2 regions of the Gluconacetobacter diazotrophicus PA1 5 genome follow, and region 2 is predicted to be linked to the other one. Evidence: predicted binding sites of a transcription regulator. Region 2 holds the regulator's gene; the other holds the start of a gene.

Region 1 (7,507 bases), 1.0 Mb from region 2:
GATCGTCCACGCCACCCCGCGTCCCGACCTGGCGCAACAATGCGGACAGGTCAGTCAGTTCCAGCGTCACCAGATGCACGACATCGCCCTCGCGCTGGATACGGCCCTTGGCGGCCACCATGCTGGCCGAGAGGATGATCGGTCGGTATTTCTCGAAGATATCCGGCCAAATGACCAGATTGGCGATTCCGGTCTCGTCCTCCAGCGTGATGAAACACACGCCTTCGCCCGATCCGGGCCGCTGACGCACCAGCACCAGTCCGGCCGCTTCGACCCGTTTACCGTCACGCAGCGCCATGGCCGTGCCGCAGGGCACGATCCGGCGTTGCCGCAGATCCTCCCGCAGGAACGACACCGGGTGGCCGCGCAGGCTCAGCCCGAGATGGTTGTAGTCGCCCACCACCTCGGCGCCGTCGGTCATCGGGGCGAGAGCCATCGCCGGCTCCTCGGTTTCGCGCGACTGCGCGGCGGCGGCGAACAGCGGCAGCGGCTCGTCATGCAGGCCCTTGATCGCCCACAACGCCTCGCGCCGCGCCAGCCCGAAGGCCGGCCGGAAGGCATCGGCCTCCGCCAGCCGCACCAGCGCTTCCTGGGGCACCCCGGCCCGGCGCCAGAGATCGTCGATGGACGCAAAGGGTCGACGCAGCCGTGCCGCCGCGAGCGCCGCCGCATGAGCATTGGCCAGCCCCTTGACCAGGCTCATCCCCACCCGCACCGCGAAACAGCCGCGATCGTCGTCTTCGCCCTCCAGGGTGCTGTCCCAGCGCGAGGCATTGATACAGACCGGCCGAACCTCGACACCATGCTCTCGGGCATCGCGCACGAGTTGCGCGGGGGCGTAGAAGCCCATGGGCTGAGAATTCAGGAGTGCGGCCAAGAACACGTCCGGGTGATGGCATTTCAGCCATGACGAGGTGTAGGCGAGGATCGCGAAGGATGCGGCATGGCTTTCCGGGAAGCCGTAGGAGCCGAAGCCTTCGAGCTGCTGGTAGATGCGCTGGGCGAACTCTTCCGGATAGCCCTTGCGCGTCATGCCTTCGAGCAGGCGGGTCTGGAAGTGCGACACGGTGCCGGTATTCTTGAAGGTCGCCATCGCCCGACGCAACCCGTCCGCCTCGGCGGCGGTGAAGTCGGCGCAGACCATCGCCACCTGCATCACCTGCTCCTGAAACAGCGGCACGCCCAGCGTGCGCTTGAGCACCTCTTCCAGTTCGGGAGTCGGGTAATCCGGCTCTTCCAGCCCCTCCCTGCGGCGCAGATACGGATGGACCATGTCGCCTTGTATGGGGCCGGGTCTCACGATCGCGACCTCGATCACCAGATCATAATAGGTGCGCGGCTTGAGGCGCGGCAGCATCGACATCTGGGCGCGGGATTCGATCTGGAAGACGCCGATCGTGTCCGCCTTGCGGATCATCGCGTAGGTCCGGGGATCTTCGGCCGGGACGGTCTGGAGCGTGAAATGCTGGCCCTTGTGCGCAGCGAGTAGGTCCAGCCCCTTTTTCATGCAGGTCAGCATGCCGAGCGCCAGAATATCGACCTTCATGAATTTCAGCGCATCAATATCGTCCTTATCCCATTCGATGATCTGGCGGTCCTCCATCGCCGCCGGTTCGATCGGCACCAGTTCATCGAGCCGGTCGCGGGTCAACACAAACCCTCCGGGGTGCTGTGAAAGATGGCGAGGCACGCCGATCAGGCAGCGCGCCAGGTCCAGTGTCAGGCGGATACGCCGGTCGGTCAGATCGATCCCCGTCCCAGCGAATTTTTCGGGGTCAACATGATGGGACCAGCCCCATATCTGTCTGGACAGGAGCGCGATCACATCCTCCGGCAACCCCATCACCTTGCCGACGTCGCGCAGCGCGCCCTTGGCGCGGTAGCGGATCACCACGGCGGTCAGCGCCGCGCGGTCGCGACCGTAATGGTCGTAGACCCATTGGATGATCTCCTCGCGTCGAGCATGCTCGAAATCGACGTCGATGTCCGGCGGCTCGCCCCGTTCCTCGGAAATGAACCGCTCGAACAGCAGCGTGGTGCGCGAAGGATCGATGGCGGTGATGCCGAGCACGAAGCACACGGCGGAATTGGCCGCCGAGCCGCGTCCCTGGCACAGAATGTCGCGGCGTTTCGCTTCGCGGACGATCGAATGCACCGTCAGGAAATACGGTGCGTATTCCATGCGCCCGATCAGCGCGAGTTCGTGGCGGAGGACCATCTCGACGTCCGGCGGGATTATGCCGCCATAGGTCTCCCGCGCCGCCTGCCATGTCAGGGCTTCCAGCGCTTGTTGCGGGGTCTGGCCCGGGATCTCGATCTCGTCGGGATACTGATAGGCCAGATCGTCCAGGGAAAAGCGGCAGCGAGCGACGATCTCCATCGTGCGATCGATCGCCTCGGGATACCGCGCGAACAGCCGCGCCATCTCCGCCGGTGGTTTCAGATAGCGGTCGGCGTGACGCTCGCGGGCGAAGCCGGCGTGCTCGATGGTGGTGTTGTGCCGCACGCAGGTGACGACGTCCTGAAGAATGCGCCGGTCATGGGTGTGAAACAGGACGTCGTTGGTGACGACTGTCTTCACGCGCTGGGCGTGGGCGAGATTGACCAGTTCGTAGAGCCGGATCTGGTCGTTGGGCCGGCGGCGCAGGGTGAGCGCCATATAGGCCCGATCACCGAATGCGTCCCGCAACCGCCGCAGATGCGCCGCACACTCCTCATCGGCGACATCCGACACCAGCACGGCGAGCAGGCCTTCGCCCCATGCCACCAGATCACGCCAGAGCAGGCGGCATTTCCCCTTCCCTGCCCGGGCCTTGCCGAGCGTCAGCAGCCGGCACAGATTGCCGTAAGCGGCCCGGTCGGTCGGATAGACCAGCACGGGAGGCGCGTCCTCCAGATCGAGGCGACAACCGACGATCAGCCGGACGCCGGACGCCCTGGCCGCCAGATGCGCCTGCACCATGCCGGCCAGGGAATTGCGATCGGTGATGCCAAGCGCGGAGATCCCGAGCGCTTTCGCCTGGCCGAACAGTTCACCAGGCGACGACACCCCGCGCAGAAACGAGAAATAGCTCGTGACCTGAAGCTCGGCGTAGCGTGGTGCCGAGCCACTCATGCGAAGATCCCGTGCAGGAACCAGCGTTGCGATCCGGTCTCACCGTGTTCTCCGTCACCGGCGCGAAACAGCCAGAACCGCTCTCCGGTCGTATCCTCGACCCGGAAATAATCCCGCGCCGTGGTCAGTTCGGTATCCCCCCGCCACCATTCGCCGAACACGCGCTCCGGTCCGTCGGCGCAGCGCACCTTGCGGCGGATGCCGCGCCAGACGAAGAACACCGGCGGATGGTCGGGCAGCATTGCCATGGTCTCTATCGGCTCCGGACGCGCCAGCAGCCGGGTCGGTCGCGGCCAATCCGCCGGCCAGCGCGTCTCGGACACGGGTTCGAGCGGCGGCACGCGACGGACCGAGCGTTCCGGCACGTCGCTCTCCACCGGGACCATGCGATAGAGGGCCGCACCCCCTAGGCGGTTGGCCAGCGTGTCGATCAGCCCCGACAGATCGGCCTCCGGCTCCTCGATCAGGGACGACACGGCCTGACGCGGCCCGATCGGCTCGGCCAGCACCGCGACCAGCTCCATGCGCTCGATCCCGAAACCGGGATCGATGGTTTCGATCTGCTCGCAGAGCAGGCGCAACATATGTTTCGGATCACGGATTGGCCTGGCCAGCACCACCCGGACCACCTGCACCGCGCTGTCAACACGATGCAGCAGCAGGTCCAGGCGCCGTGCGCCGAGGCCGCGTTCCTCCAGGCAGCTGCAGAGCGGCAGTACGAGTTTGCCGATATACCGTGCGATGGTTTCGGCGGCGGCGATCGGCTCGGCGAAATTGCGCGACACCGCGACGGGATCGACCGGCCGGATCGGCAGGATCGGCTCGTCGATCCGGCCATAGGCCTGGTCGAGCCGCTGGGCCAGAATTGCGCCGAAGCGCAGCACCAGCGGCGCGCGCGGGGCAGCGGCCAGATCGCGCACGCGCGTCAGGCCGAGATCCTGCAGGCCGGCGACGGTGGCGGCGGGCAGGCGGAGTGCCGCGACCGGCAGATCCGCCAAAGCGGCGGCGCTCCCGTCCGGAGGAACGACGATCGCCGTGCCCGGTGTGACGCGCGCCACAGCGTGGGCCGCCCCCAGCGTGTCGGCGACCGCGGAGCGCGCGGTGATCCCGGCCCCCAGCAGGCGGCGGACAAGATCGCGCAGCATCACCGCCTCGCCACCATGGAGATGATCGGTTCCTGTCGTGTCGAGAACCAGCCCATCCGCCGTTCCGCCGGAGCTATCGACCGCCACGATCGGACTGACCCGCTGTTGCAGCCACAGCGCCAGCCGCTCCAGCGCCGCACGGTCCGCGTCGGGCTGGCCGTCCTGAACCGCCAGGCCGGGAACCAGCGCCTGTGCCTTGGCGACCGGCATTCCAAGCGTCACCCCGCTCCTGCGGGCGGCGCGGTCGGCGGCCAGCACCACGCGGCGATTGCCGTCGCGGCCGGCCAGCACCAGCGGCGTCTCAGGCGGAGGTGCGGCGTCGCCCAATTCGCGGCGCAGGCGATCGGTGGCCCAGAGCGGCAGCCAGAGAGACACGATCCGCCGCCTCGGCCGTGCCCCCGCCCCGGTCGCCGGCGATCCGCAATCCTGCCTGTCCATCCCGCATCTCCACCTCGAAATCGGCACTCTCGCCCGAGCGTGTCCGGATCAGTTCCAGCAGCCATCGGCTCTCGCCCACGCCCGGTACCGGCAACGGGGCCGACGGCTGGAGCGAGACGCGCCAACGCGTGGTGCTCGCCGTCGGCTGGCCGAAATCGGCCGCGTCGGTCTGCCGCCGCCAGCGCCGGAGCGCCAGGCCGATGCCACCACCGCTTTCGGCGGCGAGTTGCAGGCGACGCGAGGCCGTCATGGTCAGGCGGCCGACCTCAGCCACCACCGCGCCCAGGCCCGGATGACGCAGTCCTTCCTCGAAGCAGGCCAGCCCGTCCCGATCGGTTCCGGCCTCGACGAAAATCACCCGCGCGGCGTCAAGCCCAGCCTGTTGCAAGGACGGCGCGAACAGATCGGCGGCCGAGACGATCCACAGGACCTGGCCCCTGGTACGTGCGGCGATGCCGGCGGCGAAACGCGCGGCCGCGGCCGCGTTCAGCGCGTCGTTGCCGCCGCCCGCCACCTCGTGCAGCGCGCCGAGTCCCAGTCCCCCGCCCGGCAATCTGCGATCGATGTTCGGCACACCAAAGGGCAGGACCGTGCGTCGGCGGTCCGCATGCCCTTCCAGACGGCGGATCTGCTCGCGCAAGGCGTCGAGCGGCGGTTTGGGAGCGGGCGTGGCCATGTCAGGGATCCATCGGTCTTTCCGGCAGAGAGGGTCTTTTGTTCGTGCTTTGTTCTGGATCGACAGCGAGAGTCAAGGCATAATTCCGTTGTCCGTGCCATGATGGCCGGCGACGCACGGACCGGACCGCGCATGAGGATGGCGTAAGGATTTGACTCCAAAGATTTCCAGGGACGCGATCGCGGACGATCCGCTGGCCCGGCTCAATCCCGCCCAGCGCGAAGCCGTCACGCATGGGGCCGGAGTCGCGCCCGACGTAGGCGGCTCACCCCCGCTGCTGGTCATCGCCGGCGCGGGATCGGGCAAGACCAATACACTCGCCCACCGGGTCGCCCATCTGATCGCCACCGGCACCGATCCCCGCCGCATCCTACTGCTGACCTTCTCGCGTCGCGCGAGCACCGAGATGACACGGCGGGTGGAGCGCATCTGCCGCGCCGTTCTCGGCGACAAGGCCGGACCTCTGGCCGACGCGCTGGCCTGGGCCGGGACGTTCCATTCCATCGGTGCCCGGCTGCTGCGGGAGTATGCGGAGCAGATCGGCATGGACCCGGCTTTCTCCATCCATGACCGGGAGGATTCCGCCGACCTGATGAACCTGGTCCGCCACGATCTCGGCTTCTCGAAGACCGAGAAGCGCTTCCCCGCCAAGGGGACGTGCCTCGCCATCTATTCCCGTGTCGTGAACTCCGGCGTTCCGCTCGGCGATGTGCTGCTGAAGCATTATCCGTGGTGCGCCGGATGGGAGGCGCAGCTCAAACAGCTCTTCGCCGCCTATGTGACAGCGAAGCAGGCGCAGGGCGTGCTGGATTACGACGATCTGCTGCTGGCCTGGGCGCAGATGGTCGCCGAGCCCGTGCTTGCCGCCGATATCGGCGGCAGATGGGACCATATCCTCGTCGACGAATATCAGGACACCAACCGGCTCCAGGCCGATATCTTGCTCGGCATGAAGCCCGACGGGCGCGGCCTGACGGTGGTGGGCGACGACGCGCAGAGCATCTACGCCTTCCGGGCGGCGACGGTGCGCAACATCCTCGACTTCCCGGCCGCCTTCGATCCGCCGGCGCGGATCGTGACGCTGGACCGGAACTATCGTTCCACGAAGCCGATCCTCGACGCCGCCAACGCGGTGATCGGCGAAGCGGCCGAGCGCTTCACCAAGGATCTCTGGACCGAACGGGCATCCGACGAGCGCCCGCGCTTGGTGACGATCGCCGACGACACCGCGCAGGCCGACTATATCGCGGGCAGGGTGCTGGAGGAGCGTGAGGGCGGCACGGCGCTGAAGGAGCAGGCGGTGCTGTTCCGCGTCTCGCATCACAGCGCCACGCTGGAGGTCGAACTGACCCGGCGCAACATCCCGTTCGTGAAGTTCGGCGGGCTGAAGTTTCTCGACAGCGCGCATGTGAAGGACGTGCTGACCGTGCTGCGTTTCGCGCAGAACCCACGTGACCGGATCGCGGGCTTTCGGGTGCTCCAGCTTCTGCCCGGCGTGGGGCCGACTTCCGCGCGCAGGGTGCTTGATACGCTGGGCGAGAGCGATCGGCCGCTCGAGGCGCTGGCCGAGACGAAGGCGCCCATGCGGAGCGGCGAGGCCTGGCAGGGCTTCATGGAAACGGTCATGGCTCTTGGTGGCGGCAAAACCGGCTGGCCGGGCGAGATCGCCGCCGTGCGCGCCTGGTATGAACCGCATCTGGAACGGCTACATGAGGATGCGACCATGCGGCAGGCGGATCTGGTGCAGTTGGAGCAGATCGCCGGGGGCTATCCGTCGCGGGAGAAGTTCCTGACCGAGCTGACGCTCGATCCGCCGGACGCGACCTCCGACCAGGCGGGCGTGCCGCTGCTGGACGAGGATTACCTGATCCTCTCGACGATCCATTCTGCCAAGGGGCAGGAATGGAAGAACGTGTTCGTGCTGAACGTGGTGGATGGCTGCATCCCGTCGGACCTCGCCACCGGTGAACGCGACGACATCGAGGAGGAACGCCGCCTGCTCTATGTCGCCATGACGCGGGCGAAGGATGCCCTTGATCTGATGGTCCCGCAGCGTTTCTACGTCCACGGGCAAGGGATGGGCGATCGGCATGTCTATGCCGCGCGGACGCGCTTCGTCACGCGCGAGATGCT
Region 2 (7,507 bases):
AGGCGAACAGGCTGCCCGTTCGTCCGAAGCCGGTAAAGATTTCGTCCAGGATCAGCAGCACCCCGTGCCGGTCGGCGATCTCGCGCAGCGCGCGCAGGGTCGCCGGGTCGTGGAAGAGCATTCCGCCCGCGCCCTGGACCAGCGGTTCGACCAGGATTGCCGCCACGTGTTGGCCTTCGGTCTCCATCAGATGGTCCAGGGCGGCGCACGATGCCGCGTCGCACGGCAGGTCGGTGATGACATGTTGGGGCAGGACACCGGCGAACAGGCTGTGCATCCCTTCTTCCGGATCGCACACCGCCATGGTCGCCAGCGTGTCCCCATGATAGCCGCCACGAAACGCGACCAGCCGGGTCCGTCCGGACTGGCCCCGGTTCAGCCAGTATTGCACGGCCATCTTCATCGCGACCTCGACCGCGACCGACCCGGAATCCGAGAAGAACACGCGCTCCAGGTCGCCCGGCAGCAGGTCGGTCAGCCGCCGCGCCAGGCGCAGCGCCGGTTCATGCACCAGGCCGCCGAACATGACATGCGGCATGCGCGCAAGCTGGTCGGTCGCCGCCTGGCGAATGTGGGGGTGGTTATAGCCATGGCAGGCCGTCCACCACGACGCGATGCCGTCGATCAGTTCCCGCCCGTCCGACAGACGGATGCGGCACCCGTCGGTAGCCGTCGCGGGCAGGGGGGGCGATGCCGTGTGCATCTGCGTGTAGGGCAGCCAGACATGGGGCAGCCCGGCGTCAAACCAGTCCGGTCCGGTCATCGGCGCATCCTTCGAACGAGAGATGGGAATTGACCGGCCCCATGCGGTCCGGCAGAAAACTTCGCTTCATGACCCGTTTCGATCCCTTTTTCCAGACCGCGCTGGACGACCTGGACCGGCGTCACCTGAAGCGCGTGCTGTCGCCCGTCGATCGGGACGGACCGGTCATCGTCCGCCGCGATGGCGCAAGCCTGCTGGATTTCTCGTCCAACGACTATCTCGGCCTGTCCCATCACCCCGCGCTGCGGGCCCGCGCCATCGACTGGACCGAACGCTTCGGCATCGGCAGCGGCGCATCCCGCCTCGTCACCGGAACCAGCGAACAGTACCGGCAGGTCGAGGCCAGGCTGGCCCGCTTCAAGGGCACCGAGGCGGCCCTGCTGCTGGCCTCGGGCTGGCAGGCCAACGCGGCGGTGCTGCCCGCGCTGCTGCGCATTTCGGCTGCCCAGACCGGCGAACCCGCCCTGGTCTTCACCGACCGGCTGAACCATGCCAGCCTGCATCACGGCTGCCAGGCCGCCGGCGTGCGGCAGATCCGCTTCGCGCATAACGACCTGGGGCACCTGGAGCATCTGCTGGCCCAGCGGCAGGCGCAGCGCGGCCTGCGCTTCATCGTGACGGAAAGCGTGTTCAGCATGGACGGCGACCGTGCCGACGTGGCCGGATTGCGGACGCTGGCCGACCGGTATGGCGCCTTCCTCTACCTGGACGAAGCCCACGCGACCGGCGTGCTGGGGCCGCAGGGCAGGGGCCTGTCGGCCGAAGCCGGCGGGGTGGATCTGGCGATGGGCACGTTCAGCAAGGCGCTGGGCGGATTCGGCGCCTATGTCGCGGGATCGCGCGCCGTCTGCGACTGGCTGGTCAGCACCTGTTCCGGCTTCATCTACACCACGGCGCTGCCGCCCGGGGTGCTGGGGGTAATCGACGCGGCACTGGACCTGGTTCCCACGCTGGATGCCGAACGGGCGCATCTGGCCGGCCTGGCCGACCGGATGCGCGCGGGGGCAGGGGCGCTGGGCTGGTCCACCGGGCCGTCCAGCACGCAGATCGTCCCCGTCATCGTCGGCGCGGCCGATCGGGCGCTGACCCTGGCGCGGGCGCTGGCGGCGCGGGGCATGCTGGGCACCGCCATCCGGCCGCCGACCGTACCGGCGGGCAGCGCGCGCATTCGCGTCGCCCTCAGCGCCGCGCATGACGAAACGATGGTCGACCGGCTGCTGTCGGCGCTGGAGGACGCGGCGCGGGAGCATGGCATTGCCCCCTGAGCCCGCCTTCCGTCCCGGCCTGCTGTTTGTCCATGGCTGGGGCTTCACGCCCGATTTCTGGCAACCGGTGCAGGACAGGCTGGGGCGGCAGGATGCCGTCAGGCTGGATTTCGGGTTCTTCGGCCCCGCCTGCATGGAGGCGCGCCCCGCGCGACCCTACGTCGCGGTCGGCCATTCCCTGGGCGCGCTGTGGCTGCTGCTGCACCGGCCGGCGGCCTGCCTGGGCATGGTACTGATCAACGGCTTCGCCCGGTTCGGCGCGGCGGCGGATTACCGGCAGGGCGTTCCCGCCCGCGTCATCGACCGCATGGTCCAGGGACTGGACCATAACGCCGACGGCGTGGTCGCCACCTTTCGCGACCGCGCGGGCATCGGCACGCCACCGCCGGGCGCGGCCGATCCCGGCCGGCTGGCCCGGGCCCTGGCGATCCTGCGCGACGCCGATGCCCGTCCGCTGCTGGCCAGCCCGGACGCCCTGCCGCCCGTCGCCGTCCTGGCGGGGCGGGTGGACCCGATCGTCTCGCCCGCCATGACCGATGCCTGTTTCCATGACCGGCTTGCCGTCGACTGGATCGCGGATGGCGGCCATCTGCTGCCGCTGACCCATCCCGACGCCTGCGCCGCCGCGATTACGCATATGATGGATGCCGCCCCATGAATCCGCGCAAGCACCAGATCGCGGCCCGTTTCGGCGGTGCCGACTCCTATGACGCCGCCGCCCGCATCCAGGCGTCGGTGGCAGCGCGCCTGGCCGATCGGATCAGGGCCGCCTGCGATGCGGCCGGTGGCCTGGCGCCGGCCCGTATCCTCGAACTGGGTTGCGGCACCGGTTTCCTGAGCGCCCATCTGCGCCGCCTGTTCCCCGATGCCATCCTGACGGTTACCGATCTGGCGCCGGAAATGGTCGAACGCGCGCGCGCGCGCCTGACGCCCCTGGGCGGGGACGTCCGCTATGCGGTCGTGGACGCGGAAGATCCCGCATCGGTCGGCACGGGGTTCGACCTGATCTGTTCCAGCCTGTCGATGCAATGGTTCACGGACCCCGCCGCAACGCTGGACCGCCTGGCCGCGCGGCTGGCGCCGGGCGGCATGATGGCGCTTTCCACCCTCTGCGCCGGCAGCTTCGCGGAATGGCGTGCGGTGCACCGGGCGGCGGGACTGGACTGCCCGGTGCCGTCCTATCCGGGCCTGGAGCAACTGCAGGCCGACTGGCCCGGTGCCGGGGTGGGGTCATGGCGGCACGAAACGCTGATCGACCATCCCGCATCCGCGCTGGATTTCGTGCGCGAACTGCGCCAGATCGGCGCATCCCTGCCGCGCGACGGCGCACGGCCCGCGGGGCCGGGCACGATGCGCCGGCTGTTGCGCGATCTGGACAACCGGGGCGGCGTTACCGCGACCTACGAGATCGGATACGGCCTGTTTCGCACGCCGTCGCGCCGGGGCGTGTTCGTGACCGGTACCGATACCGAGGTCGGCAAGACACTGGCGGCGGCGTGCCTGGTCCAGGCCTGGAATGCGTCCTACTGGAAGCCGCTACAGACCGGCATTGCCGAGGACACCGCCGACAGCGTCACCATTGCCGCGCTGTGCGGCGTGGACCCGGCCCGGATCGCCCGGCCCGCCGTGGTCCTTCCGGCCCCGCTGTCACCCTTCGACGCGGCGGAGCAGGACGGGATCACGCTCGATGCCGCGCGGATCGTACTCCCGCCCGCCCGGGACGCGCGTCCCGTGGTGGTCGAAGGGGCAGGTGGGGTCATGGTCCCGATTACGCGCGACTGCATGATGATCGACCTGATGGTCCGTTTCGCCCTGCCGGTGGTGGTGGTGGCCCGCAGCCAGCTCGGTACGATCAACCATACGCTGCTGACCCTGCAGGCCCTGCGGTCACGCGGCCTGGCCGTCGCCGGCGTGATCCTGAACGGACAGCCGTCGCGCGAGGCACGGCGGGCGATCACCCTGTTCGGCGGGGCCCGCGTCCTAGCGGAATTTCCGCATCTGGATCAGGTCGGTCCCGAACAGGTCGCGAACCTGGCCGGCTTGCTGCCGTCCTATGACGATCTGTGGTGCTATCCCTGAAACCCGTCCGTCCCGGTCAATACCGGCGGAGCAGGCCGACGAGCTGGCCCTGGATTCGGACCCGGTCCGACGGGACAATGCGCGGCTCGTAGCGCGCGTTGGCCGGTTCCAGCGCGATGGTGCTGCCGCGCCGGCGCAGCCGTTTCAGCGTGACTTCCTGGTCGTCGATCAGCGCGACGACGATCTGTCCGTTCTGCGCCACGTCGCCCCGGCGGATGATCACCGTATCGCCGTCCAGGATTCCGGCCTCGATCATCGAATCGCCCGCGACTTCCAGCGCATAATGCTCGCCATGGCCCAGCAGGTTCATCGGAACCTCGATCTGCGCCCCGGTTTCACGCAGGGCCTCGATCGGCTGGCCGGCGGCGATCCGACCATAGAAGGGCAGGTGAATCGCCCCGGCCTCGGTCGCAACGGACGCCCCCGCCAGCCGGTTGGCGAAATCACCCTTGATGACATTGGGCACGAAGGATTCGGCAGCAGCGGACTCGTCGGTGGCGGGTGCGGTGACCGGCGGGGGACCGGATTCCGCCAGGGGCGGCTTGCCGGTGGCGGCCGGCATGGTTTCCGGCAGGCGCAGGACTTCCAGGGCGCGGGCGCGGTGGTGACGGCGACGGAGGAAATCCCGCTCCTCCAGCGCCGAAATCAGGCGGTGGATGCCGGATTTCGACCGCAGGTTCAGCGCATCCTTCATTTCGTCGAAGGAGGGTGAAAAGCCCGTCTGTTTCAGATGCCGGTCGATGAACAGCAGCAGTTCATGTTGCTTGCGCGTCAGCATTGGCACCCCCGTGATCGTACTGTTCCGATGGTTGGCCGATCCGTTACCAGGGCATGGAACAAACAGGAAACCTAATGCCGATGTTCTATATTGGTTCCCCCTGCGCCGTCAACAGCCCTCGGAGGCTGCCCGGAAATGTGGGCTGGTGGGCGAGAGTGCCGCGCAGCGCGCATTTCCGGTCAGCCATCTCAGATGGACAGCGTATCCAGGCGGATGATCCGGCACGGCTCGCCCGTCCGGGCCGCAGGGGCGTGGGGGGCGCGCAGGATCAACGCCTGGCTGTCCGCCAGGGTGCGCAGCATGGCCGAATCCTGTCGCGGGAACGCGGTGGCGAGCAGGCTGCCGTCCGCCGCCCGGTCCAGCCGGGCACGCAGATGGTCCGCCCGATGGTCGTTCGCCGGCAGGTCGCCCCCCAGTGTCGCCAGGTCGTACGCCACCATCGGGTCGCTGCGGCCCGCCAGTACCCGGATTGCCGGCATGGCGAAAACGATGGCGCAGATCATGGCCGCCACCGGATTGCCCGGCAGGCCCAGCACCGGCACCCGGCCGATTCGGCCATGCATCAGCGGCTTGCCCGGACGCATCGCGATCTTCCAGAAATCGACCGACAGCCCGATCCGCTCCAGCGCCCGCTGCACCAGATCATAGCGGCCGACGCTCGCCCCCCCCACGGTCAGCAGCAGGTCCGCACTCTCGACGCCCTGGGCCAGCCGCGCGATCTCGGCTTCGTCATCGCGCGCGATCGGCAGCATCACCGGCGTTCCGCCACAGGCCCGGACCAGCGCCGCCAGCATCGGGGCGTTGGAATTGGCGATTCCCCCCGGCGCGATCGTCTCTCCCGGCAGCGCGATTTCATCGCCCGTCGCCAGGATCGCGACGGTCGGCTTCCGGTGGACGGGAACCCATGCGTGATTGGCCGCCGCTATCAATCCGACCTCGCGCGCCAGCAGCAGCCGTCCGGGGGCCACCACGATCTGCCCCAGGGCGAAATCCTGGCCGCGCCGCCGGATGTGCCGGCCCGCCTGGGCGTCCGCGCTCGCGGTCATCCGCCCGTCCGATTCGGTCGCGTTTTCCTGGATCAGCACGCTGTCCGCCCCGTTGGGCATCACGCTGCCGGTATAGATCCGCACGCACCCGTCCGGGGTGACGACGCCGGGGAAGGGGTGGCCGGCGGGGCTCTCGCCGATCACCGGCAGGGTCGTACCGGCCCGGCAGTGCGCCGCCTGGACCGCGTATCCGTCCATGGCCGAAATATCGGCTGGCGGATTGTCCAGTCGCGCGGCAATGCCGGCCCCCGCGACGCGCCCCCAGGCCTCGGCCAGGGGCACGAGTTCCGGCCCCATGGGAATCAGTTCCGCCAGGATTCGCTCCTGGGCCTCGGACACGCTCAGCATTGGTCCCGTTCTCCCCCGTTTTGGCGCGAATCACACATATCTGGACGATCGGTGCGACTAACGCTTGACCTCGGGGCTGTGTATGCGCATTTTCCGCCGACTTGAACCACTGCTGCACCTGATTGTTCCAGCAGCGGCGGAGCAGTGCTGAGGATTCCATGGCCAAGAGTAACACGATTCAGATCAAGCTCGTCTCGTCGGCGGACACCGGGTATTTCTACGTCACGAAGAAGAATGCCCGTGCCCAGACCGGCAAGCTCGAAATGCGCAAGTACGATCCCGTCGCGCGGAAGCATGTCGCCTTCCGCGAAGCGAAGATCAAATAAGCAGGCGGGCTCTACGGGACATGTCCCGTGGAATCGGCACAAAAAAGCCGGGTGGTCCATCGGACCCCCGGCTTTTTTCGTTGGGTTTCCCCTTTAGTAGAGGTGTTCGTGCGCCCCGTAGGGGACGACCAGTTCATCGGGTCGGGACAGGTTCAGCATCGCCCGCGCCCGTTCGTCCAGCGTGTCGCTGTCCAGCGCGCTTTCCTTCAGCCCACGCACCCGACGGACCCAGACCTGCTGTTCCGCCATGGCGTCCTGCTGGGCGGCCCGGGCCTCGGCCAGCAGTTGCAGCTGCGCCTTGTAGCTCTGCAGCCCATGGTCGCCCTGCATGACGTTCCAGCCGAAATAGGCGGTCAGGCCGATGAACAGGGCAGGGGGAATGACCATGCGGATTGCCCGTCGAATCATCCGGCCGATCTGCATGGTCTGGTACGCCCCCTTGTCGCGTTCAGCGAATTCCATCGCGAACTATTCCCGATCCGGTGGCGGGAGGGAACAGTTTTTCCCTCCCTTTCCGCCGGATCGGTACGTTTTCCGCGCGATCAGGCCGTCTTGAGGATCGTCCGGCCAGCGTAACGGGCCGCAGTGGCCAGTTCGTTCTCGATCCGGATCAGCTGGTTGTATTTCGCCGTGCGGTCGGAGCGCGACAGCGAGCCGGTCTTGATCTGCCCGCAATTGGTCGCGACGGCCAGGTCGGCGATGGTCGAATCCTCGGTTTCGCCCGAACGGTGGCTCATCACGGCGGTATAGCCCGCGCGCTGCGCCGTCTCGACCGCTTCCAGCGTCTCGCTCAGCGTGCCGATCTGGTTCACCTTCACCAGCAGCGAATTCGCCACCCCGGCCTTGATGCCACGGCGCAGGCGGTCCGGATTGGTCACGAACAGATCGTCACCCACCAGTTG

What was found. The regulator LexA, encoded in region 2, represses DNA repair genes until DNA is damaged. The targets are predictions, from matches to a motif close to TGTTCTANNTANGTTC.
Region 1: GDI_RS13635 (ImuA family protein) is a predicted target of LexA. The motif match lies at 5,414-5,429, and genes of this name have one in related genera.

Annotation. Positions count from the first base shown of each region.
Region 1 is NC_010125.1:2,968,732-2,976,238, forward strand. Features, by position in the region: gene GDI_RS13625 (error-prone DNA polymerase) at 1-3,115, opposite strand, end outside; gene GDI_RS13630 (DUF6504 family protein) at 3,112-4,638, opposite strand; gene GDI_RS13635 (ImuA family protein) at 4,562-5,374, opposite strand; gene GDI_RS13640 (ATP-dependent helicase) at 5,526-7,507, shown strand, end outside.
Region 2 is NC_010125.1:1,953,669-1,961,175, forward strand. Features, by position in the region: gene GDI_RS09135 (adenosylmethionine--8-amino-7-oxononanoate transaminase) at 1-763, opposite strand, end outside; gene GDI_RS09140 (aminotransferase class I/II-fold pyridoxal phosphate-dependent enzyme) at 832-2,028, shown strand; gene GDI_RS09145 (alpha/beta fold hydrolase) at 2,012-2,686, shown strand; gene bioD (dethiobiotin synthase) at 2,683-4,107, shown strand; gene lexA (transcriptional repressor LexA) at 4,124-4,885, opposite strand; gene GDI_RS09160 (molybdopterin molybdotransferase MoeA) at 5,074-6,279, opposite strand; gene rpmG (50S ribosomal protein L33) at 6,438-6,605, shown strand; gene GDI_RS09170 (FtsB family cell division protein) at 6,699-7,028, opposite strand; gene eno (phosphopyruvate hydratase) at 7,148-7,507, opposite strand, start outside.